4 regions of the Bradyrhizobium sp. BLXBL-01 genome follow, and region 2 is predicted to be linked to each of the others. Evidence: predicted binding sites of a transcription regulator. Region 2 holds the regulator's gene; each other region holds the start of a gene.
The links. The regulator PhoB, encoded in region 2, activates phosphate uptake and scavenging genes when phosphate is short. The targets are predictions, from matches to a motif close to TGTCATNNANCTGTCAT.

Region 1 (7,054 bases), 1.8 Mb from region 2:
CGCCGGAAGGCCGATCCTGGCGATCGCCTCGCGCAGCGAGGAGACGGAGGTGACGTCGGCATAGGCGGCAGTGCCGATGCCGAGCTTCGTCACGAAATCCTTTTCGGCGAGCCGGTCCTGGGTGGTCTCGAGGATCTTGCGGTTGGGCAGCACCGGGCGGCGCGCGTCCAGCACCAGCGCGGCTGCCGCCGGCACGTTCTCGAATTCATAGGTGATGACGTCGACATCGTGCGCGAACAATTCGAGCGCCTCGACGTCGGCATATTCGGCGCAGGTCGCGTTCAGCACGACGTCGAAGGCCGGCGAATCCGGATCGGGCGAGAACACCTGGCAGCGCAGGCCGAGCCGCGCCGCGGCCATGGCCAGCATCCGGCCCAATTGTCCGCCGCCGAGGATTCCGATGGTGTCTCCGGGCTTCAGCTTCACGTGCCTGGTGTCCGTCACGCCTGGTCCTCCGGGCGCTCGGCGACCGCCTCCGTCTGCGCCTTGCGCCAGGCGGCGAGGCGATCCGACAGGGCCGGGTCCGACAACGCCAGCACGGCGGCCGCCAGCAGCGCGGCATTGATCGCGCCGGCCTTGCCGATGGCGAGGGTGCCGACCGGGATGCCCGCGGGCATCTGGACGATCGAATAGAGCGAATCGACGCCCTTGAGCGTCCTGGATTCGACGGGAACGCCGAACACCGGGAGTTCCGTCAGCGCTGCCGCCATGCCGGGCAGATGTGCCGCGCCACCGGCCCCGGCGATGATGACTTTGTAACCCGCGGCCTTGGCGCCCTTGGCGAAGGCGAACAACCGGTCGGGTGTGCGGTGGGCCGAGACGATGCGGCTGTCGGCAGCAATGCCGAGCGCGTCAAGCGTGTCGGCGGCGTGCCGCATCGTGTCCCAGTCCGACTGGCTTCCCATGATGATGGCGATTGGCGCGGTCATGAGGTCAATTGTGCCCAGAAAAACAGAAAGATAGGCCAGATTAATGTTTCCGGCCGGCGGCTCGCAAGGCGGTGGCAAGGAGAAGGGAATCCACTATCCTGTCTTGGTGAATCCCCGCAAGCCTTCATTGAGCAGGATGCCCATGAAGAAACCAAAAAGGGCGAGCTCTGCGAAGGCCGGAAAGGGCCGGACCATCAGCGCCGGCCGATCCAAAGCCGCTTCGAGCCGCGCGGCCAAACCGGCCTTGCGCGGAGCGCCTGCTGCCGACGACAGCAAGGCGGCCATTCGCGGCCTCAGGAGCAAGCTCAAGGCAGCCCTGCTGCGGATCTCGGAACTCGAGGCGGCCGCCGACACCGATTTCCTGCTCGATATCCCCAACCGGCGCGGTTTCGAGCGCGAGCTCGCGCGCGCCATCGCCTACATGAAGCGCTACCGCGCCAGCGGGGCGCTGATCGTGCTCGACGTCGATCGGCTGAAGCCGATCAATGATTCCTTCGGTCATGCCGCCGGCGATGAGGTGCTCAAGGCGATTGTCGCCACGCTGACGCGACAGGTCCGCGCCTCCGACGTGGTCGGCCGCCTCGGCGGCGATGAGTTCGCGCTGCTGCTCTGGAATCTCAGCGAGACCGATGCCAAGGCGAAGGCCGCCGCCCTGGAGCAGGCGATCGACGAATTGTCCTTCGTCTTTCGCGGCCAGCACGTGACCGCGGGCGCCTCGGCGGGCGTCGCCCTGCTCGGTCCGCAGTCCGCGGCAGCTCGCGCCCTGGAGGAAGCGGATGCCGCCATGTACGTGCGCAAGGCGCACCGCCGGCACGAGGCGGCGGATCAGGCTCCGCAGCGAGCGCTCGTCTAGAGGGTTGCAAGATCTTCCGGCACGTTGCCGAACTTGCGCAGCAGCGTCGCATCCCCGAACTCGCCGGTCATGGGATCGCCGCTGCGGCTGAATGCGACCGCGCCGATATGGCCGGCGCCGCGCGCCAGAATCTCTGCGCGTCGCAGCGCCGCCGTCGAGGACTGACACTCCTCTGCCGCGCCTGCGACGGGGGATCCGTCATCATCGATCAAAAAGGGCATTGCAACGTAATAGGTCACATCCGACATGGCGTTGCTCCGATGGAGCATGATCCGGAAAAGTGTGAAGCGGTTTTCCGACAAGATCATGCTTAAAACAAAGCGCGGTCTCTTCGCGCTTTGAAAATCAGGCGGCGCTGCTCTTGCTCCGCATCTTGCTGCGCGAAGTCTCCGGAATGCAGCCCGCGGAAATCGCCGCCTGCAATTCCTCCAGCTCGGCTTCCAGATATTCGTTGGCCATGATCAGCGCCTTGATGGTGCTGCGCAGATTGCCGTCGCACATCGCGATCGCCTGATCGCAGGCCTGCTCATAATGGCTGTTGTCGAGAAGGGCGGTCGCCGACATCTGCGTTGTCCTCGTGTGTTGTCTTGAGCGTTCTCTGAGGTGTTGGGGCGCCCGCGAATGTTCCTATTTTGTTCTTATTGAGTCAAGCGGATTCGGAAGCGGCGGGCGCCGCGCGAGACCGGCTCAGGCGATGATGTCGGGCGTAATCTGGTCTTCGATGAAAGCGATGCGGTCGCGCAACAACAGCTTGCGCTTTTTCAGGCGCTGTAACCGCAACAGGTCGGGGGCGGGCGATTGATGCAACGCATCGATCGCCGCATCGAGATCTCGGTGTTCCTGCTGCAACCGGGTGAGCTCGGCTTCGAGCTCACGCTCATCTTCATTGGTCATGTCTGCGGTGGCCGAAAACCGATAGGCGTGAGATCTGGGCTGTGGATGCCCTGTGGAAATTATCGTCCTTGCGCCGCGTGATCGCAAGCGATCTGCGATCCCGCATCGCCGATCTCCCGCAAGATATTTCTGCGAGGAGCTGCGGCGTGGCGCCGGCGCATTGATATCATGGATTTTTCCGGCGTGGTTCCCCTAGTCACGCTTCGTTACATATGAACTTTCAAAAATGACGCCGCGACGACGGTTACCCATCGACAGGACGAATCGGTGATGTAGACTTAGGCGTCCGGATCGAATCCTGAGGTTCAACCCTACCGAGGAGGTTTCGAATGACAATTCAGGCACATCTCGTTGAATTGGAACGGAAGCACAAACTTCTCGAAAACGAATTGCACGAAGCTCTCGTGCACCTTTCAACAGACGACCTGCAAATTGTTGAGTTGAAGCGCCGGAAGTTGATGGTCAAGGACCAGATCGAGCGTCTGAAGCAAGGCGACACGCTCCACTAGTAACCCCCGTGACAGTGTAGAGTTGATCACATCCTTCACGCAGGGATGAGAGCATTCGTGCTCATCCCTGCTGCAAGGTGTGCACCGTGCAACAGGTTTGCGCGGCGCTCACTCTTGTTTGGACGCGTGGTCTCGACACCAACACTTATCCGCTTCTCGAAGCGCTCTCGATGTCTGCGAGCTCGGCGACGTGATCGGCGATCGCGAGCGAGGACGTCAATCCCGGCGATTCGATGCCGAACAGATTGATCAGGCCTGCAACGCCGTGATCGCGCGGGCCCTGCATCAAGAAATCCTGCGTGGCCACGGCCGGGGGCACGATCTTCGGGCGGATGCCGGAATAGCTCGGCATCAGCGCGCCGTCAGGCAGCGTCGGCCAGTATTTGCGGATCGCGGGATAGAACCGCTCGGCGCGTGAGGGGTCGACCTCGTAATCGATCGTCTCGATCCATTCGACGTCAGGCCCGAAGCGCGCCTGTCCTGCCATGTCCAGCGTCAGGTGCACCCCCAATCCGCCGGGCTCGGGCACCGGATAGATCAGGCGCGAGAACGGCGCCTTGGCGTTGCAGCTGAAATAGTTTCCCTTGGCGAGATAGGCCGCTGGAATCCGGTCCAGCGGCATGCCGTCGATGCTGCGCGCCACATGCGTCGCCGACAGCCCCGCGGCGTTGACGAGGAGGCTGCATTGCAGCGTCATCGGTGCCTCGCCGCCGGCATCGATCTCGATGAATCCGGCCGCCGCCTTGGCACGGATCAGTGGAGTGTGAAACGCGAAAGCCGCGCCGGCGTCCTCGGCTTCGCCGCGCAGCGAGAGCATGTAGGCGTGGCTGTCGATGATGCCCGTCGACGGTGACAGCAGCGCGGCGTCGCAGGCGAGCGCAGGTTCCAGCGCGCGTGCGGCCTCCCCCGAGAGCAGCTGCATGTCGAGTACGCCGTTGGCCTCGGCATGGGCCTTGATCGATTGCAGCTTCTCGGTCTCTTTCGGGCTGGTCGCGACGATCAGCTTGCCGCAATTCTTGTGCGGGATGCCGCGCTCGTCGCAGTAGCGGTAGAGCGCGTGCTTGCCGGCCACGCACATGCGCGCCATCCAGCTCCCGGCGCGGTAGTAGATGCCGGCATGGATCACCTCGCTGTTGCGCGAGGAGGTGACGGTGCCGATCGCCTCGGCTTCCTCGAGCACGATCACCTCGCGCCCGGCCTGGGCGAGCTTTCGGGCCACCGCGAGACCGATCACGCCGGCTCCGATGACGACGCAGTCGACCCTATCCATGGTTGTGCAGGATACCAGTTGGAAGCACCGGTGGCGTATGGCCCGGGCAGGGGCGCGCAGGCGGGGCTTCCGTTAAGAAGGCGTTTATCATGTCAGGGCAATTGCCGTATTTCACGTGACATTATTCTGTTGTTCCCTCAGGCGTTTACCCGATCCAAACCCGCGAGGCCAGACAATCCGACGTTGAAATCGCGGGTGGCTGATGGCTGAGAAGAACTGGCACGTGGGCAGCACGCTTTCGATTGCTGTGCAGGCCCTCCTATGCCTGGCCGGCACGGGCGCGCCTGCGCGCGCCTTTGCGGCATCGGACAGCCTTGCCGTGGCGGGAGATCTCACCGGGCTTGATCCGGGCGTGATCTGGGAAGCCCTGATCGCCGGCATCGTGGTCTGCGCGTTCCTCGCCGCGATCGGGCTGTGGATCCATTCCTCATTGCGCCGGTCCAGGCGTTTGCAGCTGCGGCGCAACGCCTTCATCTCCTCCGCCATGAACAATCTCAACCAGGGCGTGGTGATGACGGATGCGCAGCGCCGCATCATCTTCTGCAACGACCGCTATCTCGAGATCTATGGCCTGACGCGGTCGGAAGTCCGGCCTGGCATGAATGGCCACGACCTTCTCGAGCTTCGTCGCAGGCGCGGGGTGCTGAATGCCGCCTCCGACGCCGAGTTCTACGACAAGGCATCGAGCGTCAACGGCCTGATCACGGAGCTGCCCGACGGACGGGCCATCCTGGTGAAATATTTCGTGCTGCCGAACGGTGGCTCGGTGGCGACCCATCTCGACGTCAGCGAGGAGCGCAGGCTGTCGCGGCAGCTCGCCTCCACCAAGCAGTTCCTGGAGACGGTGCTGGACCATGTGCCGGCCTGCGTGGCGGCCAAGAACATCGAGGACGGCTGCTACATCTTCGCCAACAGCGCCTATGAGAAGTTCTGGGGATTGTCGCGGGACTTCGCCGTCGGCAGGAATGCGCGGGAGCTGTTTGCATCGGCCTCGGCCGCGAGCATCGAGGCGGCCGACGAGGCGGCACTCAATTCGCCGGATGGCCAGTACCGCAACGAGTTCGACGTGGATCGTGCCGGCGCGCAGCGCACGGTCGCCTCGATCCGGATCGTGGTCCGCAACGAGAGCAATAAGCCCGAATTTCTGCTCATCGTGTTCGAGGACATCACTGACCGCCGCTCGCTGTCGGAGGAGCTGGAGAGCACCAAGAAGTTCCTCGAGCTCGTGGTCGACAACATCCCGGTTGCGCTGATCGTGGAGCAGGTCAAGGACGGCCGCTATCTTCTCGCCAACCGCAGCGCCGAGACGATCCTCAACCGCAGCCGCGAAGAAGCCACCGGCCTGACCGCGACCGACATCTTCAACGCCAAGGAAGCCAAGCTGATCGTCGCGCGCGACGAGGCCGCGATCAAGAAACGCGGGATGATCACCGAGGAGCATCCGATCTCGACCAAGGACGGCCTGCGGCTGTTCCTCACCCGCCGCGCCACCGTGCTCAGCGAGGCCGGCGAGCCGCAATATCTGATCAAGACCCACGAGGACGTCACCGACCGCCGGCAGACCGAGTCGCGCATGGCGCACATGGCCTATCACGACGGCCTCACCGATCTGCCGAACCGCGCCGCCTTCCTGCAGGCGCTGACCCAGATGATCGAGGCCTGCGAGGGCACCGGCGAGGAGTTCGCCGTGCTCTGCGTCGACCTCGACGGCCTCAAGGAGGTCAACGACGTCTTCGGCCATGCGCTCGGCGACAAGCTCCTGATCGAGGTCGCCCATCGGCTCCAGGATTCCGCGCGCGGCGGCGTGGTGGCGCGCCTGTCCGGGGACGAGTTCGGGCTGATCATCGACGGCAAGCAGCCCGAGGCCGGCCTCGCGCTGGCGCAGCAGATCGCTGAAGCCGTCGCGAAGGATTTTCAGATCGACGGCCGTCCGGTCCGCGCCGGCATCACCACGGGCATGTCGGTGTTCCCCCACAATGGCACCGATGGCGCCTCGCTGCTCGCCAATGCCGGTGCCACGCTGTTCCGCGCCAAGCAGAAGTCGCGCGGCACGATCAGCCTTTACCAGCCCGAGATGGACCAGCAGATTCGCGACCGCCGCGTGCTGCACCAGGACCTGTCCATGGCGGTCAAGAACGGCGAACTCGCACTCGCCTTCCAGCCGCAGGGGGCCGCGGGCCACAGCGTCGCCGAGAGCGAGATCATCGGCTTCGAGGCGCTGGCGCGCTGGCAGCATCCGGTGCGCGGCCAGGTTTCGCCGGCCGAGTTCATTCCCATCGCCGAGGAAAGCGGCCTCATCGTCGAGATGGGCGAGTGGATCCTGCGCGAGGCCTGCCGCGAGGCGGCGTCCTGGCCGAAGCCGCTGCAGGTCGCGGTCAATCTGTCCCCGGCGCAGTTCATGCACGGCGACGTGGTCGGCCTCGTCCATTCGATCCTGCTCGAGACGGGCCTTGCACCCGGCCGGCTCGAGCTCGAGATCACCGAGGGTGTTCTGATCGAGGATTTCGACCGCGGTCTCGCGCTGCTGCGCCGCCTGAAGGCGCTCGGCGTGCGCATCTCCATGGACGATTTCGGCAGCGGCTATTCCTCGCTGAGCTAT
Region 2 (7,054 bases):
TCAAGCGCATCGCCTATCGTGCCGCGCGTTCCGGCCTCATCACCGGCGTGCTGCTGGCGACCGCCCGCGTCGCGGGCGAGACCGCACCGCTGTTGTTCACGGCGCTGTCGAACCAGTTCTTCAGCCTCGGCCTGAACAAGACGATGGCGAACCTACCTGTCACCATCAACAACTTCGTGCAGAGCCCCTACGAATATTGGAAGCAACTCGCCTGGAGCGGCGCGCTGCTCATCACCCTGACCGTGCTTGCCCTGAACATTGGCGCGCGCATCCTTGGCGCCGAGAGGACTGCAAAATGAGTGAAATGTCTGTTTCCGTCAGCGCGCCGACCGTTCATCCCGGCTCGCAGCCGCTGCCCGAGGCGCCCGCCAAGGTCACCGCGCGCAACCTGAATTTCTACTACGGTGAGCACCACGCGCTGAAGAACATCAATCTGACGCTCGGCACCAACCGCGTCACGGCGTTCATCGGCCCGTCGGGCTGCGGCAAGTCCACCCTGCTGCGCATCTTCAACCGGATGTACGACCTCTATCCGGGCCAGCGCGCCACCGGCCAGCTGCTGCTCGACCAGACCAACATCCTCGACGCCAAGCTGGACCTCAACCTGTTGCGGGCCCGGGTCGGCATGGTGTTCCAGAAGCCGACGCCGTTCCCGATGACGATCTACGAGAACATCGCCTTCGGCATTCGTCTGTACGAGAAGATCTCGAAGTCCGAGATGGACGGCCGCGTCGAGAAGGCGCTGCGCGGCGGCGCGCTGTGGAACGAGGTCAAGGACAAGCTCAATGCCTCCGGCCTGTCGCTCTCCGGCGGCCAGCAGCAGCGCCTCTGCATCGCCCGCACCGTCGCGGTGCGGCCCGAGGTGATCCTGTTCGACGAGCCTTGCTCGGCGCTCGACCCGATCTCGACCGCCAAGGTCGAGGAGCTGATCCAGGAATTGTCCGAGAACTACACGATCGCGATCGTCACCCACAACATGCAGCAGGCGGCGCGCGTCTCCGACAAGACCGCCTTCATGTATCTCGGCGAGCTGATCGAGTTCGACGACACCAGCAAGATCTTCACGTCGCCGAGCGATCGGCGCACGCAGGATTACATCACCGGCCGGTTCGGCTGAGGAGACGGAATATGGGTTCTGAACATACCGTAAAGGCCTTCGACAGCGACCTTCAGGAGCTCACTCGCCTGGTCGCCGAGATGGGCGGCATCGCCGAGCGCATGATCGTCGATTCCGTCGACGCGCTGATCCGCCGCGACGTGGCACTCGGCCAGCGCGTCGTCACCACCGACGCCGATCTCGACGCGCTGCAGAAGCGCATCGAGGAGCGTGCCGTGCTCACCATCGCCCGCCGCCAGCCGATGGCCGTCGACCTGCGCGAGATCGTCGGCGCCATGCGCGTTGCGACCGATCTCGAGCGCATCGGCGATCTTGCCAAGAACATGGGCAAGCGCGTCGCGGCGCTGGAGACGGACTTCCATCCGCTCAAGCTGTTCCGCGGCCTGGAGCACATGACCGACCTCGTGCAGCAGCAGGTCAAGAGCGTGCTCGACGCCTATGCCGCGCACGATTTGCCGGCGGCGATGGCGGTGTGGAAGGGCGACGAGGAAGTCGACGCCATCTGCACCTCGCTGTTCCGCGAGCTCCTCACCTACATGATGGAGGATCCGCGCAACATCTCGTTCTGCATCCACCTGATGTTCTGTGCCAAGAACATCGAGCGGATCGGCGACCACGCCACCAACATCGCCGAGACCGTGTTCTACATGATCGAGGGCCAGGCGATCACCGACAAGCGGCCGAAGGGCGACATGACGACCTTCGCCACGACGGTGCCGAATACCTAAGGAGCGACGACAACATGGGCGCACGCATTATGGTGGTAGAGGACGAGGAAGCTCTCACCGAGCTTCTCCGCTACAACCTCGAAGGCGACGGCTATGACGTCGAGACGGTGATGCGCGGCGACGACGCCGACACCCGCCTCAAGGAGCACATTCCCGATCTGATCGTGCTCGACTGGATGCTGCCGGGCCTGTCGGGCATCGAGCTGTGCCGGCGGCTTCGGACCCGTCCCGAGACCAAGCAGCTGCCGATCATCATGCTCACTGCGCGCGGCGAGGAGAGCGAGCGGGTACGGGGCCTCGCAACCGGCGCCGACGATTACATCGTCAAGCCGTTCTCGGTGCCGGAGCTGCTCGCGCGCGTGAAGGGTCTGCTCAGGCGCGCCAGCCCCGAGCGGCTCGCCACCGTGCTCGCCTATGGCGACATCGAGCTCGACCGCGACAAGCGCCGCGTGGCGCGCTCGGGCCGGCCGATCGATCTCGGCCCGACCGAATATCGCCTATTGGAGTTCTTCCTGGAGCATCCCGGCCGCGTGTTCTCGCGCGAGCAGCTGCTCGATAGCGTCTGGGGCCGCGACATCTATATCGATGAGCGTACCGTCGACGTCCATATCGGCCGCCTGCGCAAGCTGCTCAATCTCGGCCGCGAGCAGGACCCGATCCGCACCGTCCGCGGCGCCGGCTACGCGCTGGATGATCGCTTCGCGAAGGCCGAGCAGACGTAAGATCTGCGAGCTGTTGGTGTGGTGAGCTGCGGCTACACCCTCAACCGTCATCCCGGGGCGCGCCCAGCGCGAGCCCGGGATCTCAGCGCGAGCGCTTGCGCTCGTCGCGATCAACCACAGGACGTGGTTTGACGATGACTCGGAGTGACCATCTCGCGCAACGATCGCGCCCTGTGGTTATGGATCCCCGCCTTCGCGGGGATGGCACCGAGTGAGTTCAGCCGTCATCGTGTGACGGCTGCCGTATGTGCAGCCAACTAATTCCGCAAGCTCAGCGCGTGCTCGGCTTCGCCGGTGCGCGACGGCGGTCCGCTGCGGGCTGATAGGCCACGCGCGAATGCTGGGCGCAATAGGGCAGGCCCGAGAGCGCCTTGCCGCCGCAGAAGAAGAAATCCGGGCTCGATGGATCGCCGACCGGCCAGTGGCACGTCGCCTCGTTCAATTCCAGCAGCGACAGGCGCTGGCTCATCGGCACCACGTTGTCGTAGGTAACCGGCTCGGCTTCCACCTCGACCTCGAAGGCCTGCGCCAGCGCGGTGTTGCCGCGCGCAACGGGTCGCGTCACCCGCATCATGTGCTGCGCGGGCCGTGCCTTGCGCGGCCGCGGCGCTGCCGATGAAGGGCTCTTGGCGCGGCCGGACAGGCCGAGCCGGTGCACCTTGCCGATCACGGCATTGCGGGTCACATTGCCGAGCTCCGCCGCGATCTGGCTGGCCGAAAGTCCGGCCTCCCAGAGCTTCTTCAGCTGCTCGACGCGATCATCGGACCAGGTCAAAACCGTCATTGCACCCTTTCCCTCGCAGCGCGCCTGCCATCCTGGAGCCTTCGCCGCGATTGCCTAAAGCCTTGAAAAACCCGTGCCGCCAGAATCCCTTAAGGCTCGCCGGGCGCGCTCAAGACGCCCGAACGTTTACGCCGGTACATGAGGACTTTTGGGATCAGAACTGCTGCACGAGATGTCGTATCTGACAGTCCAAACGCTACAATATGGCGTGACTCCCGCGCAAGAGTCCGCCGACTCGCTTCCACATGTTCCGTGGTGAAAAACCCGCAAAATCGGCACCGCAAGACTACGGATTCAGCGTTTCGCGAGGCTTTCCGGGCGGCATTGACACCCGTCTTTCCAGGCATAAGATAGTGCCACGTGCCGCCCTTAAAAGGCGGCACGTTTCGTTTTCCGGGGCCGGTCAATGGTGCGTTGCGCAATGCGTGCCTCACACCGTCCGCAACATTCAAGTGACGTCATGACTAACAGCGCCGCGCCGCATTTGCTCCCCGTCTTCGCCAGGGCCGACCTCGGTTTCGAGCGCGGCGAAGGCTGCTGGCTGATCGCGACCAATGGTGATCGCTATCTCGATTTCACCTCGGGCGTGGCGGTGAATGCGCTCGGCCACGTTCATCCCGCGCTGGTCAAGGCGTTGCAGGAGCAGGCGACGAAGCTCTGGCACATGTCGAACCTGTTCCAGAGCCCCGATGGCGAGAAGCTCGCAAGCCGCCTCTGCAATGAGAGCTTCGCGGACTTCGTGTTCTTCTGCAATTCCGGCGCCGAGGCGCTGGAAGGTGTGGTCAAGCTCGTCCGCCATCATCACTTCTCCAAGGGCCATCCGGAGCGTTATCGCATCATCACCTTCGAAGGCGCCTTCCATGGCCGCACGCTGGCGACGCTGGCTGCGACGGGATCTGCGAAATATCTCGAGGGCTTCGGTCCGCCGATGGACGGCTTCGATCAGGTGCCGCACGGTGACCTCGACGCCGTGAAGAAGGCGATCGGCCCGCACACCGCCGGCATTCTCATCGAGCCGATCCAGGGCGAGGGTGGCGTTCGTGCTGCGCCTCCCGCCTTCCTGAAGGCGCTGCGCGAGCTCTGCAACGAGCGCGGCCTGTTGCTCGCCTTCGACGAGGTGCAGACCGGCATGGGCCGCACCGGCGAGCTCTTTGCCTACAAGCGCACCGGCGTCACACCGGACGTGATGTCGCTCGCCAAGGCGCTCGGCGGCGGCTTCCCGATCGGCGCGGTGCTGGCGACCGCGGATGCGGCCGCCGGCATGGGGCCCGGCTCGCACGGCTCCACCTTCGGCGGCAATCCGCTCGCGATCTCGGCTGCCAACGCCGTGCTCGACGTCATGCTCAAGCCCGGCTTCTTCGACCACGTGCAGAAGATGTCGCTGCTGCTCAAGCAGAAGCTCGCCTCCGTGATCGATCGTCATCCCGATGTCGTCAGCGAGGTGCGCGGCGAGGGCCTCCTGATCGGCATCAAGGCCGTGGTGCCCTCGGGCGATCTCGTCGCGGCGCTGCGCGCCGAAAAGCTGCTCACCGTCGGGGCCGGCGACAATGTCGTGCGCTTCCTGCCGCCCTTGATCGTCACCGAAGCGGAAATCGAGGACAGCGTCGGCCGGCTCGAACGCGCCTGCACGGCGATCTCCTCCAGTCAGACCAAGCGGGCGGCAAGCTGATGAGCACGACGCCCAACAAAGCTCCAAAGCACTTCCTGGACATCAACGAGCTGCCGCTGTCGGAGCTCAAGAGCATGCTCGCCGCCTCTTCCGCCATGAAGGCGAAGCAGAAGGCGCAGCAGCCGGTCAGGCCGCTCGAAGGCAAGACGCTGGCGATGATCTTCGAGCGTCCCTCCACCCGCACCCGCGTCTCGTTCGACGTCGGCATGCGCCAGCTCGGCGGCGAGGCGATCATGCTCACCGGCGCCGAGATGCAGCTCGGCCGCGGCGAGACCATCGCCGACACCGCGCGGGTGCTGTCGCGCTATGTCGACGCCATCATGATCCGCATCCTCAATCACGATGCGCTGCTGGAGCTTGCGGCCAACGCCACCGTGCCCGTCATCAACGGCCTGACCCGGCGTTCGCATCCCTGCCAGGTGATGGCCGACCTCATGACCTATGAGGAGCATCGCGGCCCGATCGAGGGCAAGACGGTGGCCTGGACCGGCGACGACAACAACGTGCTGGCGTCCTGGGCCCATGCCGCCGAGCGCTTCAAATTCCAGCTCAACGTCGCAACGCCGCCGGAGCTCGCACCGAAAAAGGTCATGCGGGACTGGATCAAGGCGACGGGCGCGCCGATCGTGCTCGGTACCGATCCCGAGGCCGCGGTGCGCGGCGCCGATTGCGTCGTCACCGACACCTGGGTGTCGATGGGCGACAAGGAGGGCGAGCACCGTCACAACGTGCTCAAGCCCTACCAGGTCAATGCCAAGCTGATGTCGCTGGCCAAGGCGGATGCATTGTTCATGCACTGCCTGCCGGCCCATCGCGGCGAGGAGGTCACGGATGAAGTGATCGACGGCCCGCAATCGGTCGTGTTCGATGAGGCCGAAAACCGCCTGCACGCGCAGAAGGGAATTCTGGCCTGGTGCTTCGACGCGGTGAAGTAGCCTTTCTGAAGCCCGGATGGAGCGCAGCGAAATCCGGGGTTCTCAGCGTGCGGAACGATCTCCCCGGATTACGCTGCGCTCCATCCCGGCTACGCGGCCCGTCGTTCTGAGGACGACGGAATGCGGCCGTTCCCCTTCCATTTCCGCCCACCGACCCCAGATAATGCGCCATGGTTTTCCAATCTCCTGACATGAATACCGGGCCTGAAGGCCCGGTTCGCGCGCCATCATCGGTTCCGGTCGATGACGCCGTGCTGCCTTACGAGGTCGACGCGCTCGACGTGCGCGGGCGCCTGGTGCGGCTTGGCCCTGCGCTCGACGACATCCTCACCAAGCACGATTATCCCGCGCCGGTCGGCAAGCTGCTCGGCGAGGCCATCGTGCTGACCACGCTGCTCGGCTCGGCGCTGAAATTCGAGGGCCGCTTCATTCTTCAGGCCCAGACCGATGGCCCGGTGTCGTTCCTGGTGGTCGACTACAAGGCCCCGGACCGTCTGCGCGCCTATGCGCGGTTTGATGCCTCGCGCTTGGGCACGGCAAAAGATTCCGGCACGCTGCTCGGTCGCGGCCATCTCGCCATGACCATCGACCAGGGCCCCGACATGAGCCGCTACCAGGGCCTGGTTGCGCTCGATGGCGGCAGCCTGGAAGATGCTGCTCATGAATATTTCCTGCGCTCCGAGCAGATCCCGACGCGTGTGCGACTCGCGGTCGGCGAGGAGTGGCGCTCGAGCGACGGCGGCAAGCATCGCTGGCGCGCCGGCGGCATGCTGATGCAGTTTCTGCCGAAGGCGCCGGAGCGCGCGCGGCAGGCGGACTTGCATCCCGGCGATGCTCCCGACGGCACCGAGGTGCACAGCGTCACCGAGGACGATGCCTGGGTCGAGGCGCGCTCGCTGATCGAAACCGTCGAAGACGTCGAGCTGATCGATCCCGAGCTCTCCGGCGAGCGGCTGCTCTACCGCCTCTTCCACGAGCGCGGCGTGCGCGTGTTCAATCCGCAGGTGCTCGAGGCGCGGTGCTCCTGCTCGCGCGATGCGGTCGCCGCGATGCTCAAGAGCTTCTCGCCCGACGACCGCGCCGCCATGGTCAAGGACGA
Region 3 (7,054 bases), 680 kb from region 2:
GCGACGCGGCTGCGGCTGCTCGGCGCCTATGCTCTCGAATACCTCCTGATCGGCCTTGCCACCGCGGTGTTCGGGGTGATCGCCGGCAGCATCGCGGCGTGGATGATCGTCACGCGGCTGATGACGCTGAGCTTCGTCTGGCAGGCCGGCAGCGCCGCCGGCGTGGTCGCGGCCGCGCTGGTCGTCACCGTCGGGCTCGGGCTTGCCGGCACGCTGCTGGCATTGAACAAAAAGCCCGCGACGGTGTTGCGAAATTTGTGACAAATTGAAGCGGCGGATCGACCCGGAATCGCCCCGGTTTCCGCGATTAACCACGCTGCTCGTCAGCTCCGCGTCAGGATTGCCGCCAAGGGCGACATTCGGCCGCGCGTGGAAGGTTGCAGCGAATGTGTTAGTTTCCCACATATCGAATGGGTTCGGGGCCCCGATTGTGAGCCAAAATTTAGTCGGCTGGCAGCGGTCTCCGAGATAGAATTTGACGAACCGGCGGCATGGCGACCCTCATGCCGGACCGGACCAACCAACGGGAATTCGACCATGTCGGACCTAGACCGTAACTACGCTTCTCCTTTCGGCAGGGCCGCCGGGCGTGTCGACGCCGCGACGGTCGATGCCGGCCTGCGCGCCTATATGCTGCGCATCTACAACTACATGAGCATTGGCCTGGCTATCACCGGCCTTGCCGCGCTCGGCGTCTACATGGCCGCCGTGACCGACGTCCCGACGGCGGACGCCGTCCGCGTCGGCAAGCTGTTCCTGACGCCGTTCGGCTACGCCATGTTCGTCAGCCCCCTGAAGTGGCTGTTCATGCTCGCGCCGCTCGCGATGGTGTTCGTGATCTCGGCGGGCATCAACCGTCTGGCCCCCTCGACCGCCCAGATCCTGTTCTGGGTGTTCTCGGCGCTGATGGGCATCTCGCTGTCGTCGATCTTCCTGGTGTTCACCCACACCTCGATCGTGCGGGTGTTCTTCATCACCGCGGCCACCTTCGGTGCGTTGAGCCTCTACGGCTACACCACCAAGCGTGACCTGACCGGGATGGGCTCGTTCCTGTTCATGGGCCTGATCGGCATCATCATCGCCAGCCTGGTGAACCTGTTCCTGGCCAGCTCGATGCTGCAGTTCATCGTCTCGGTGGTCGGCGTGCTGGTGTTCTCGGGCCTCACCGCGTGGGACACCCAGCGGCTGAAGAACGACTACATCTACGGCTATGCCTCGGCCGGCGGTGACATCGCAGAGCGTGCGGCCATCACCGGCGCACTGTCGCTGTACCTGAACTTCATCAACCTGTTCACGCTGCTGCTGCAGCTCCTCGGCCAGCGCGAGTAGGCGACAGGACCGAGCGAACGACACGAACCCCCGGCCGAGAGGCCGGGGTTTTTGTTTGGGGCGGGAGCGCGCCACACGCTCAATGTCATCGCCCGCGAAAGCGGGCGATCCAGTATTCCAGACGCAGTCGTGATTGACCGAGAGGCCGCAGCGTACTGGATTCCCCGCCTTCGCGGGGAATGACGGCGGAGAAAGTGGAGGGTCCGCTCGCAATGCCGGGGGTGGAGGCGGCGGAACCCCTTCCGGCCGCCGCGGGAAGACTCTAATCTTCCCGCCATGTCCGCACCCGATATCAGGCCCACCACCGAGGCCGACCTTCCCGCCATCACCGCCATCTACCAGCAGGCCGTCCGCGAGGGCACGGCGACGTTCGAGCTGGAGCCGCCTGACCTTACGGAGATGACGCGCCGCTATCGCGCGCTGATCGACGGCGGCTATCCCTACTTCGTCGCCATGCTGGACGGACGCGTGGCCGGCTATGCCTATGCCGGCGCTTACCGGCCGCGGCCGGCCTACCGCTTCACGGTGGAGAACTCGATCTATCTGGATCCGTCCTTCCACCGCCGCGGCGTCGGCTCAATGCTGCTGGAACGGCTGATCGCCGAATGCGAGACGCGCGGCTTCCGCCAGATGATCGCGGTGATCGGCGATTCCGCCAATGCCGGATCGATCGGCGTGCACACAAGGTGCGGCTTCAAGATGATCGGCACGCATCCCAGCGTCGGGCTGAAATTCGGGCGCTGGCTGGACACGGTGATGATGCAGCGCGACCTCGGCGAGGGCGCGCGCACGGTGCCGGGGAAGTAAGCTCGGTTTCGTAGGGCGGGCAAAGCGCAAGCGTGCCCACCGTTCGCGGCGATTGAGATAGGACGTGGGCACGGCGCGGTGCGCCTTTGCCCACCCTACGGCAGCGTTCGTGCCGCTACACTACCGCCAGCTTGCGATCGATCACCAGCAGCACGCGCTCGAGCTCGTGGCCGCGGCGCAGGATCAGGCCGGTCGCCGAGATCACGCTGTACATGCCTTGCTTGCGCGCGAGGCGCGGGTCCTTCTCGATGCGGTAGATCGGCACTTCCGAGGCACGGCGATAGACCGAGAACACGGCGCGGTCTTTCAGGAAGTCGATGGCATAGTCGCGCCACTCGCCGTCGGCGACCATGCGACCGTAGAGATTGAGAATCCGGTGCAGCTCGAGCCGGTTGAAGGTCACCCGGTTCGGCGGCGCATGCGCCGCGGCGGGACGCGCCGCCGCGCGCTGCTCGCTCGGCTCGGCATCCTCCGACGTCAGACTCATGGGAAGCGCCTCCTCATCGCACGGCTATGACCCGGGTCCGCGAAGACCGTCCCGGGAACCGCGTTCATGACACTTGCATGATTGCGCCAACCGTTCCGCGCCGCAAGGGGCTCAACCGGTCGAATCGACAGTGCGTCCGGGCACACGCAAGGGTGGAACTCCGTCGCGGCAAACCGTCACGGGATCGTTAGCAGGAATCATAGTATCGCCGCTTTTCCGCCAACCGCCCGCCGCCCTGCATTGCGAAAAGACTGGTGTGCGTTGACCCGGTCCTTTCGGTTCCGGATTCCTCAGCCCCCAGCCCCCCGGGGTCGAACAGGATCGGGTCTGTACGCACGACAAGGAGGGCCAACGCAAGTTGGTCCTTTTTTGTTTGTGTCGCGATGTTTCCGGCCACTGTCATTCCGGGGCGCGCCTCTTGGCGCGAACCCGGAATCCATTGCTCAGCTTGCACAATGGATCGATGGATTCTCAGGTGCGCAATTGCGCAGCATAGCTCGCGCTTCGCGCGCCCCGGAATGGCGAAGCATCAATTGCTGAGACGTTCTGCTTGCTTCAATGCAGCGACGTGTACGCCGCACCCAACATCGGGCCCGGTCGCTCGCGGCTGCCGTCCTGGACGTAGACCACTGCGCCGTCGACGCCGTCGCGCGTGAGATTTTCGATCGGCACCGTCCAGCTCTCCGGACGGCCGGTCCAGTCGCCGACCTTGAGCAGGTTGCGCACCACGTTGTGATAGGTGACCTGCTGTCCGCGATTCTCGCCGCGGGTGATCGCGATCGGCACCGACTTGGCGATCGAGCAGATCCAGACCTCGCCATGCGAGACCGTGGGCTCCTTGCTCGCGGCCACCGACACGTTGATCTGCTTGCCCGAGAGCGACATCGTCACCGGCACGCTCATCACGCCGTTGCCCTTGTCGGTCTTGCCGATCGCGTTCTCGATGCCGGCGCGATCGCTGCCGATGACATGCGTGGAGCCGTTGACCACGACCTGTGGCGTGTAGACCTCGCGGTCGCCGCGCATGCGCGAATAGGCGCGCTGCCGTGCAGAGAAACGCGAATCCGCCAGCGTGTCCTTCCAGCCGAGATAGTCCCAATAATCGATCGGCATGCTCAGCGCGATGACCGAGGGATCCTTGGAGAGATCGCCGATGATCTGGTCGGCGGGCGGGCAGGAGGAGCAGCCCTGCGAGGTGAACAATTCGACGACGGCGCGGGGATCAGCCTCGGCAGGACGAATGACGGCGATGATCGCACATATGCCGAGAGCTCCCGACCAGAGGGCACCGGACCAACGTGGAATCAGATGGGAAGCCGTCATTGTCGTCATGTCGAACGCCGCACACCGTTGCTCTCAGAGGGAAATCTTATCGCCGGATGGTCACCGTAGTCTTACGGGGCGCGGTACATTCATCCGTCCGGGCCACCGTCCAAGGGGAGGTTTTCCGCCGGGCGGGCCCATCTGAAGCGTACCGCAAACGCGCGAAGGCGGCCTTTGATAGGCCGCCTTCGTTAAGGCTTCTACTCACTTCGCAGTGAGCCATCGTTCACAAATCCGCGCTTACGCCGCGAGCTTGCGCAGCACGTAGTGCAGGATGCCGCCGTTGCGGTAGTAGTCGAGCTCGTCCAGCGTATCGATGCGGCAGAGCAGCGAAACGCGCTGCAGCGAACCGTCGCCGGAGACGATCTCCGCGGTCAGCTTCTGGCGCGGCTTGAGGTCGCCGACGAGGCCGCGCAGCGTGACCTTCTCGTCGCCCTTGAGGCCCAGCGACGACCAGGAGGTGCCTTCCTCGAAGGTCAGCGGCAGCACGCCCATGCCGACCAGGTTGGAGCGGTGGATGCGCTCGAAGCTCTGGCAGATCACGGCGCGCACGCCGAGCAGGCGCGTGCCCTTGGCGGCCCAGTCGCGCGAGGAGCCGTTGCCGTATTCGGCGCCGGCGAACACCACCAGCGGCACCTTCTCTTCCTGGTACTTCATCGCGGCGTCGTAGATCGACATCTGCTCGCCGTCGGGCCAGTGCTTGGTCAGGCCGCCCTCGGGGATGTTGCCATCGGCGCCCTTCAGCATGAAGTTCTTGATGCGGATGTTGGCGAAGGTGCCGCGCATCATCACTTCATGGTTGCCGCGGCGCGTGCCGTACTGGTTGAAGTCGGCCGGACGCACCTGGTGCTCGCTGAGATATTTCCCGGCGGGCGAGGTGAGCTTGATCGAGCCGGCCGGCGAGATGTGGTCGGTCGTGATCTTGTCGCCGAACATGGCGAGGATGCGCGCCTCGACGATGTCGGTGACCGGCTCCGGCTCCTTCTTCATGCCATCGAAGTAAGGCGGGTTCTGCACATAGGTCGAGGACATGTTCCAGCGATAGGTCTCGCTCTCGACCGTCTTGATCTTGCGCCAGTTGGTGTCGCCCTTGAACACGTCGGCGTACTTCTTCTTGAAGATCGACGCGGTCACGAACTTCTTCATGAAGGCGTTGATCTCCTTGGTCGTCGGCCAGATGTCCTTCAGGTACACCGGCTTGCCGTCCTTGCCCTCGCCGAGCGGCTCGGTGGCGAGATTCTTGGTGACGCTGCCGGCAAGCGCATAGGCGACCACCAGCGGCGGCGAGGCCAGGTAGTTCGCCTGCACGTCCGGCGAGACGCGGCCTTCGAAGTTGCGATTGCCGGAGAGCACGGCGGCCGCGACGACGCCGTTGTCGTTGATCGACTTCGAGATCTCCTCGGGCAGCGGACCGGAATTGCCGATGCAGGTGGTGCAGCCGAAGCCGACCAGATTGAAGCCGACCTTGTCGAGATCGGGCTGCAGACCGGAATTGGCGAGATATTCCGCGACGACCTGGCTGCCGGGGGCGAGCGAGGTCTTCACCCACGGCTTGGCCTTGAGGCCCTTGGCGGCCGCGTTGCGCGCGAGCAGGCCTGCGCCGATCAGAACGCTCGGGTTCGACGTGTTGGTGCAGGAGGTGATCGCGGCGATCACGACGTCGCCATGGCCGATATCGAAGTTCTTGCCTTCGACCGGGAAGCGCTTGGCCGGCTCCTCGGCCTTCTTGTACTCGCTGGCGAGCGCGAGCGAGAAGCCGTCCGCGACGGTGGGCAGCGCGATGCGGCCTTCGGGACGCTTCGGACCGGCCATCGACGGCACGACGTCGCCGAGATCCAGGGTCAGCGTCTCCGTGAACACGGGGTCGGGCGACTTGGCGGTGCGGAACAGGCCCTGCGCCTTGGCATAGGCCTGCACCAGCGCAACGCGGGCCGAGGCACGGCCGGAGGTCTTGAGATAATCGAGCGCGGCGGCATCTACCGGGAAGAAGCCGCAGGTCGCGCCGTATTCGGGCGCCATGTTGGCGATCGTCGCCTTGTCGGCGACCGAGAGGTGGTCGAGACCGGGACCGAAGAACTCGACGAACTTGCCGACCACGCCGAGCTTGCGCAGCATCTGCGTCACCGTGAGCACGAGGTCGGTCGCGGTGACGCCTTCCTTCAGCGCGCCCTTCAGCTTGAAGCCGACGACATTGGGCAGCAGCATCGACAGCGGCTGGCCGAGCATGCAGGCTTCCGCCTCGATGCCGCCGACGCCCCAGCCGAGCACGGCAAGACCGTTGACCATGGTGGTGTGCGAATCCGTGCCGACCAGCGAATCGGGATAGGCGACCTCGAAGGTGCCGCTCTTCTTGCCGACCGTCATCTTCTCCTTCTTGGTCCAGACCGTCTGGGCCAGATATTCGAGGTTGACCTGGTGGCAGATGCCGGTGCCGGGCGGCACGACGGAGAAGTTCGAGAACGCCTTCTGGCCCCACTTCAGGAACTCGTAGCGCTCCTGGTTCTGCTTGTATTCCTCGGTGACGTTCTTGCCGAAGGCCTTGTTGTCGCCGAAGAAGTTCACGATCACGGAGTGGTCGATGACGAGATCGACCGGCACCAGCGGATTGATCTTCTCGGCATCGCCGCCGAGCTTCTGCATCGCGTTGCGCATCGCGGCGAGGTCGACCACCGCGGGCACGCCGGTGAAGTCCTGCATCAAGACGCGCGCCGGGCGGAAGGCGATCTCATGCTCCAGCGACTTCTTGCGCAGCCATTTCGACACCGCGACGATGTCTTCCTTCTTGACCGAGCGGCCGTCCTCGTTGCGCAGCAAATTCTCGAGCAGGACCTTCATCGAATAGGGAAGTTTGGAAATTCCCTTCAGACCATTCTTCTCGGCGGTAGGCAGGCTGTAATAGACATAGGTCTTGGCGCCGACCTTGAGGGTCTTTTTGCATTTGAAGCTGTCGAGCGAGGTCATGTAGGAGATCCCAATTGTTAGTTATACCCGGCAGGGTATTTTAACACCGTCAGCGTATCAGGCTGGGCCGCTTGCAGGGGCAGGTTGAGTTGCTGCATCAAGTAGTTCCGGGCTTATAGAAGCTTTCTAACCGCGCCGCCACAGCCA
Region 4 (7,054 bases), 580 kb from region 2:
GATCGCCCCGGTTGCTCCTGCGCGCGCGCCCCGTGGGGCCGAGGCCCGCAACATGGCACAGGACAACGCGCCGGAGCCGGCAGAGGCCGAGGAATTGGTCTCGCTCGAGGAGGCCGATGCCGAGGAGAACACCGGCAAGGTCAAGGCCGTCGTGCCCGAATCGGAGGACGATATCGAGGTCGACGAGACCCTCGACGACGATGATGACGACGATTCGACCTTCATTGCCGACGAGGAAGAGGGCGATGAGGACGTGACCGACATCATTGGTGATGTCGGAGGTGATGAAGAGACTTGAGATCAGCCCTGATCTGTGAAAAAGGGTGCACCGCGCGAGTCGGAAAGGCTCGCCGGTCCGGGGTGATCGACCAGGTTCACCCCGTCTAAGGTTAAGGGGCCATAGCTCAGCTGGGAGAGCGCTTGCATGGCATGCAAGAGGTCGGCGGTTCGATCCCGCCTGGCTCCACCAGCCTTCGCTCGCTTCGCGAGCTACGGCTCGGCAAGCCAGCCCCGCTCCATCGTAGCGAAGTGAGCGAAGGCTGCCGCGGCGTAGCCCGAAGGGCGAATCCGGGCCCCATCAGATAGAACGCGGGTGTAAGCTCCCCCTCGACGACTGGGGAGTGTGCCGTGAAATACGTCTACATTCTGAGAGCCTCGATTCCCTTCACTTTTATGTCGGGATCACCGACGACCTGCGAACCAGACTGGCAAAGCACAATGCTGGCGAGGTGCCCCACACCTCGAAATACGGGCCTTGGCGTCTCAAGACTTACGTCGCATTCAGCAACGAGAAGCAGGCCGTCGCATTCGAGAAGTACTTGAAGTCAGCGTCCGGTCGCGCCTTCGCCAAGAAGCGGCTCTAACCCCTACTCCCCGATCACCGCATTCAGCCGATCCCTCAGCGCGACGATCTCGTCTTTCATCGCCACCAGCTCCGACACCGAGCAGTCCGATGCCGCCAGGATCGAGTGCGGCACGGCGCGCGCCTTTTCCTTCAGTGCATGGCCCTGCGGCGTCAGGGCGATCAGCACCTGGCGTTCGTCCTCGCGCGAGCGGGTGCGCTTGACGAGATGGGCGGCCTCGAGCCGCTTGAGCAGCGGCGTCAGCGTGCCCGAATCCAGGAACAGCTTCTCGCCGATGTCCTTCACCGGCACGTCGTCGCGCTCCCACAGCACCAGCATGACCAGATATTGCGGATAGGTCAGGCCGAGCCGATCGAGCAGCGGCTTGTAGACGCGGTTGAAGGCGTGCGTGGCGGAATAGACCGCGAAGCAGATCTGGTTGTCGAGGCGAAGCGGGTCGACCGCCGTTGATTTCCGGGCCATGACGAATCTCGTGCGTTTCTCCCATTCTGGGCCCGGCCGGCGGCGCATTCAATTGCGAACAATTAAATGTGAGACGCGCCGATTTAGATTGCGCGCAATCTAATTGCCTGCGATAAAGCTCACACCCCAACCTGGAAAGACCCGAGGAGACGAAAATGTCCGTGAACGTCCTCTACAAGACCAGCGCCAAGGCCACCGGCGGCCGCGACGGCCATGCTGCGACCCTCGACGGCGCGCTCGACGTCAAGCTCACCACGCCGAAGGAGCTCGGCGGTGGCGGCGGCGCCGGCAACAATCCCGAGCAGCTGTTCGCGGCCGGCTATGCTGCCTGCTTCATCGGCGCGATGAAGTTCGTGGCTTCGCAGGGCGGCCCGAAGGTTCCGGCCGATGCCTCCGTCACCTCGACCGTCGGCATCGGCCCGCGCTCGGAAGGCGGCTTCGGCCTCGACATCGATCTTGCCGTCTCGCTGCCGGGCCTTGCCCGCGCGGAGGCCGAGGCGCTGGTCGCCAAGGCGCACCAGGTGTGCCCGTACTCCAATGCCACGCGCGGCAATGTCGACGTTCGCCTGACGGTCGTCTGATCGGCAGCGCGGATTGGCTGGCCCGGGATCCCCCTCGGGCCGGCCGCTTCCGATCGAATTTGCCACGCCGCGGCATGGCAGCGCAGCCGCGCATGCGGCCCTACGCGAGGGCCCATTGCTGGCGCAAACAAACCTCGCTAGGCCTGTGCTCGAACGTCGACACAGGAGAAGCGAAGGCATGAGTTCTGAAGCCGCAACGGGTGCCATGAGCGGACTGCGCGTCATCGATCTCACGCGTGTGCTCGGCGGTCCCTACTGCACCCAGATCCTCGCCGACCACGGCGCCGACGTAATCAAGGTCGAGCCGCCCGCGGGCGACGAGGTGCGCGAATGGGGCCCTCCGTTCCACGAGGAGGATGCGGCCTATTTCGTCGGCATCAACCGCAACAAGCGCTCGATCGGCCTCGACCTCGCCTCCGAAGGCGGGCGTGTCGTGCTGCTCAAGATGCTGGAGACGGCCGACGTCCTGATCGAGAATTTCAAGCCGGGCACGCTGGAGAAATGGGGCATCGGCAACGACGTCCTCGGCAAGAAATTCCCGCGCCTCGTGCATTGCCGGATCTGCGGCTTTGGCGCCGACGGCCCGCGCGGCGGCAATCCCGGCTATGACGCCATCATCCAGGCCATGACCGGCATGATCGCGGCGACCGGCTCGCCCGAGAGCGGGCCGATGCGGATCGGCGTGCCGCTGGTCGACATCACCACCGGACTTTATGCGGCGATCGGCATCCTGATGGCGCTGTCGGAGCGGCAGCGGTCGGGCAAGGGCCAGTTCCTGGAGACGACGCTGTACGAGACCGGCCTTGCCATCATGCATCCGCACACCGCGAATTATTTCATGCATGGCAAGCCGCCGAGCCTCACCGGCAACGAGCATCCGAACCTCGTGCCTTACGCGATCTTCCCGACCAAGACCGACAACATCTTCATTGGCGTCGGCAACGACGGCACCTTCCGCAAGCTCGCCAAGGAGATCGGCAAGCCCGAGCTCGGCACCGACCCGCGCTTTGCCCGCAACAAGGACCGCATCGCCAATCGCGAGGCGCTGCGCGCCGAGCTGGCCGCCGTGTTCAGCCAGCACGAGGCCGAGCCGCTGTGTAATCGCCTGCTCGCGGCGGGCCTGCCTGCGGGGCCTGTGCAGAAGATCGACCAGGCGCTGACCAACCCGCACACGATCGCGCGCGGCGATATTATCGAGAAGGACTGGTACAAGGGCGTCGCCTCGCCGATCCGGCTCGACCGCAGCAAGCCCAGCCTGCGCCGCGTGCCGCCGAAATTCAGCCAGCACGCGGCCGAGGTGCTGGGCGAGTTCGGCTACTCCAAGGCCGAGATCGACGCGATGGTCGAAAAGGGCACGGTCTGCGGTCCCGAGCGGAAACGCTAGGGGCCCTCACCCTTCACATCAACCAATGCCGCACTGCGGCGCGCGCACGCATGTGCAGCGCGAACGGCGGTGGCTGACCGCTCCGTGTTCGCCTATTTGACGACTTCCCATTTGGCGGCGCTTGCTGCTTTCGTTTCTCCCGCTTACACAGTCATGTGAACGTCATATGGCGCTGCTAGCGCAAGCGCTTCTTAGTGACGGGCAAGGGAGGTTTTCTTGATGGCTCTTCGACATTTTGGCGCGGCTGCTGCTGCCGCATTCGCGGTTGGGCTAGGCGCCTCGCCGGCACTTGCCGTGACCGAAATCCAGTGGTGGCACGCGATGACCGGCGCCAACAACGACGTCATCGTCAAGCTCGCCAACGACTTCAACGCCACGCAGAGCGACTACAAGGTGATCCCGACCTACAAGGGCAACTACGCCGATACGATGAACGCTGGCATCGCCGCGTTCCGCGCCGGCAACGCGCCGCACATCATGCAGGTGTTCGAGGTCGGCACCGCCACCATGATGGCCGCGACCGGCGCCGTGAAGCCGGTCTACAAGCTGATGGCCGAGACCGGCGAGAAGTTCGATCCGAAGGCCTATCTGCCCGCGATCACCGGCTACTACTCGACCTCGAAAGGCGAGATGCTGTCCTTCCCCTTCAACTCGTCGTCGACCGTGATGTGGGTCAACCTCGACGAGCTGAAGAAGGCCAATGTCGAGATCCCGAAGACCTGGCCTGAAGTGTTCGACGCCGCCAAGAAGCTGAAGGCGGCCGGCCATGCCACCTGCGGCTTCTCCAACTCCTGGGTCACCTGGGTCAATCTCGAGCAGCTGTCCGCCTGGCACAACGTGCCGCTGTCGACCAAGGCCAACGGCCTCGACGGCTTCGACACCGTGCTCTCCTTCAACGGGCCGCTCCAGGTCAAGCATCTCGAGAACCTGGTCGAGCTCCAGAAGGACAAGACCTACGACTATGCCGGCCGCACCAATACCGGCGAAGGCCGCTTCACGTCGGGCGAATGCCCGCTCTACCTGACCTCGTCGGCGTTCTTCGGCAACGTCAAGGCGCAGGCCAAGTTCGCCTTCACCGCGGTGCCGATGCCCTATTATCCGGACGCCAAGGGCGCGCCGCAGAACTCGATCATCGGCGGTGCCTCGCTCTGGGTGATGGGCGGCAAGCCGGCGGACGATTACAAGGGCGTCGCGAAGTTCCTCACCTTCCTCTCGGACACCGATCGCCAGGTCTACATCCACAAGGCCTCCGGCTATCTGCCGATCACCAAGGCGGCCTATGAGAAGGCCAAGGCCGAGGGCTTCTACAAGGACCAGCCCTATCTCGAGACGCCGCTGCTCGAGCTGACCAACAAGGAGCCGACCGAGAATTCGCGCGGCCTGCGCCTCGGCAACATGGTGCAGCTCCGTGACGTCTGGGCGGAGGAGATCGAGCAGGCGCTGGCGGGGAAGAAGACCGCCAAGCAGGCGCTGGACGCCGCCGTCGAGCGCGGCAACACCATGCTGCGCCAGTTCGAAAAGACCGCCGTGAAGTAAGGCGACCAGCGGCAGGCCGTCACCGGCCTGCCGCTTCTCTGGGGCATCATGCAAAAGCAAGCCATTTTCCAGTCGAAGCTGTTGCCCTATGCGCTGGTTGCGCCGCAGCTCGCGATCGTCCTGATTTTCTTCTACTGGCCGGCCTTGCAGGCGGTGATCCAGTCCTTCCTGCTCCAAGACGCCTTCGGCCTCTCGACCAGCTTCGTCTGGTTCGACAATTATCTCGAGCTGTTCAGGGAGCGCGCCTATTTCGAGGCGATCCTGCGCACCTTCTTCTTCTCGTTCGCGATCGCGGTGTCGTCGCTGTCGTTCGCGCTGCTGCTCGCCGTGATGGCGGACAAGCCGCTGCGCGGCTCGATGCTCTACCGCACGCTGCTGATCTGGCCCTATGCGGTGGCGCCGCCCGTGGTCGGCGTGCTCTGGATCTTCATGCTGCATCCCTCGCTCGGCGTGCTCTCGCGCTACCTGCGCACTCTGGGCATCGACTGGAATCCGCTGCTCGACGGCGACCAGGCCGCATCGCTGATCATCCTGGCCGCCGCCTGGAAGCAGATCTCCTACAACTTCCTGTTCTTCCTCGCCGGCCTGCAGAGCATCCCCAGAAGCGTGCTCGAGGCCGCCGCGATCGACGGCGCGCGCCCGATGCGCAGGTTCTGGACCGTGACCTTCCCGCTGCTGTCGCCGACCATCTTCTTCCTCCTGGTCGTCAACATCGTCTACGCCTTCTTCGACACGTTCGGCATCATCGACACCATGACCCGCGGCGGCCCCGGCAAGTCGACCGAGACGCTGGTCTACAAGGTCTATTCCGACGGCCTGCTCGGCGGCAATCTCGGCAGCTCGGCGGCGCAGTCGGTGATCCTGATGATCATGGTGATCGTGCTCACGGGCATCCAGTTCCGCTTCGTCGAACGCAAGGTGACCTACTGATGGTCGAGGAAGAGGGCTTTCGGCGCTACGTCGCCCATATCATCCTATGGATCGGAATCGCGATCGTCGCCTTCCCGGTCTACATCGCGATCGTCGCCTCGACCCAGGACAACGCCGTGATCGCGAACGGGCAGATGTCGCTGCTGCCCGGCGGCCACTTCTTCGAGACCTACTACCAGACCATCTTCGTCGGCACGAGCGGCTCGACCCGCGAGCCGGTCGGCAACATGATGCTGAACTCGCTGGTGATGGCGCTGCTGATCGCGGTGGGCAAGATCGCGATCTCGATCATCTCGGCCTATGCGATCGTGTATTTCCGCTTCCCGTTCCGGATGCCGATCTTCTGGCTCATCTTCATCACCTTGATGCTCCCGGTCGAGGTCCGCATCTATCCGACCTACAAGATCGTCGCCGACCTGCACATGCTCGACAGCTATGCCGGCCTGTCGCTGCCGCTGATCGCATCGGCCACCGCGACGCTGCTGTTCCGCCAGTTCTTCATGACCGTACCGGACGAGCTGTTGGAGGCCTCGCGCATCGACGGCGCCGGCCCCTTGCGCTTCTTCTGGGATACGCTGCTGCCGCTGTCGCGCACCAACATGGCGGCGCTGTTCGTGATCCTGTTCATCCTCGGCTGGAATCAATATCTCTGGCCGCTCTTGATCACCACGCGCGACGACATGCAGACGATCCAGATCGGCATCCGCAAGATGATCACCACCACCGACGCGCTGACCGAATGGCCGATCGTGATGGCAACCGCCGTGCTGGCCATGCTGCCGCCGGTGTTCGTCGTCGTCGCCATGCAGAAATTGTTCGTGCGCGGCCTGGTCGAGACGGAGAAGTAGAGACTTATGGCCAACGTCACCCTGCGCAGTGTCCGCAAAACCTATCCCGGCGGCTTCGAGGCCATCAAGGGCGTCGACGTCGATGTCGGCGACGGACAGTTCTGCGTGCTGGTCGGACCAAGCGGCTGCGGCAAGTCCACGCTGCTGCGCATGGTCGCGGGGCTGGAGACGGTCACCGGCGGCGAGATCGACATCGGCGGCCGCGTCGTCAACCAGATCGAACCCGCCGATCGCGACATCGCGATGGTGTTCCAAAACTATGCGCTCTATCCGCATATGAGCGTCTACAACAACATGGCCTATGGCCTGCGCAACCGCGGCATGGCCGAGGCCGAGATCAAGACCCGCGTCGAGGAAGCCGCGCGCGTGCTCGAGCTCTCCGCCATGCTGGAGCGCAAGCCGCGCCAGCTCTCCGGCGGCCAGCGCCAGCGCGTCGCCATGGGCCGCGCC

Region 1: a site for PhoB is predicted at 2,903-2,919, ahead of ACNJYA_RS07055 (YdcH family protein). Genes of this name have one in related genera too.
Region 3: a site for PhoB is predicted at 2,690-2,706, ahead of ACNJYA_RS01920 (DUF2794 domain-containing protein). Genes of this name have one in related genera too.
Region 4: a site for PhoB is predicted at 3,440-3,456, ahead of ugpB (sn-glycerol-3-phosphate ABC transporter substrate-binding protein UgpB). Genes of this name have one in related genera too.

Annotation. Positions count from the first base shown of each region.
Region 1 is NZ_CP182471.1:1,493,101-1,500,154, forward strand. Features, by position in the region: gene ACNJYA_RS07025 (5-(carboxyamino)imidazole ribonucleotide synthase) at 1-444, opposite strand, end outside; gene purE (5-(carboxyamino)imidazole ribonucleotide mutase) at 441-929, opposite strand; gene ACNJYA_RS07035 (GGDEF domain-containing protein) at 1,072-1,782, shown strand; gene ACNJYA_RS07040 (hypothetical protein) at 1,779-2,030, opposite strand; gene ACNJYA_RS07045 (hypothetical protein) at 2,128-2,346, opposite strand; gene ACNJYA_RS07050 (YdcH family protein) at 2,470-2,676, opposite strand; gene ACNJYA_RS07055 (YdcH family protein) at 3,006-3,185, shown strand; gene ACNJYA_RS07060 (NAD(P)/FAD-dependent oxidoreductase) at 3,331-4,455, opposite strand; gene ACNJYA_RS07065 (EAL domain-containing protein) at 4,658-7,054, shown strand, end outside.
Region 2 is NZ_CP182471.1:7,958,391-7,965,444, reverse strand. Features, by position in the region: gene pstA (phosphate ABC transporter permease PstA) at 1-299, shown strand, start outside; gene pstB (phosphate ABC transporter ATP-binding protein PstB) at 296-1,117, shown strand; gene phoU (phosphate signaling complex protein PhoU) at 1,129-1,845, shown strand; gene phoB (phosphate regulon transcriptional regulator PhoB) at 1,860-2,567, shown strand; gene ACNJYA_RS36875 (GcrA family cell cycle regulator) at 2,839-3,351, opposite strand; gene ACNJYA_RS36870 (aspartate aminotransferase family protein) at 3,812-5,020, shown strand; gene argF (ornithine carbamoyltransferase) at 5,020-5,955, shown strand; gene ACNJYA_RS36860 (Hsp33 family molecular chaperone) at 6,126-7,054, shown strand, end outside.
Region 3 is NZ_CP182471.1:393,429-400,482, reverse strand. Features, by position in the region: gene ACNJYA_RS01935 (ABC transporter permease) at 1-261, shown strand, start outside; gene ACNJYA_RS01930 (Bax inhibitor-1/YccA family protein) at 538-1,329, shown strand; gene ACNJYA_RS01925 (GNAT family N-acetyltransferase) at 1,606-2,136, shown strand; gene ACNJYA_RS01920 (DUF2794 domain-containing protein) at 2,252-2,623, opposite strand; gene ACNJYA_RS01915 (DUF1223 domain-containing protein) at 3,179-3,955, opposite strand; gene acnA (aconitate hydratase AcnA) at 4,187-6,907, opposite strand.
Region 4 is NZ_CP182471.1:286,056-293,109, reverse strand. Features, by position in the region: gene ACNJYA_RS01410 (TIGR02300 family protein) at 1-298, shown strand, start outside; tRNA gene ACNJYA_RS01405 (tRNA-Ala) at 394-469, shown strand; partial or broken gene ACNJYA_RS01400 (GIY-YIG nuclease family protein) at 628-863, shown strand; gene ACNJYA_RS01395 (MarR family winged helix-turn-helix transcriptional regulator) at 867-1,325, opposite strand; gene ACNJYA_RS01390 (organic hydroperoxide resistance protein) at 1,481-1,906, shown strand; gene ACNJYA_RS01385 (CaiB/BaiF CoA transferase family protein) at 2,085-3,290, shown strand; gene ugpB (sn-glycerol-3-phosphate ABC transporter substrate-binding protein UgpB) at 3,510-4,826, shown strand; gene ugpA (sn-glycerol-3-phosphate ABC transporter permease UgpA) at 4,875-5,756, shown strand; gene ugpE (sn-glycerol-3-phosphate ABC transporter permease UgpE) at 5,756-6,604, shown strand; gene ACNJYA_RS01365 (sn-glycerol-3-phosphate import ATP-binding protein UgpC) at 6,611-7,054, shown strand, end outside.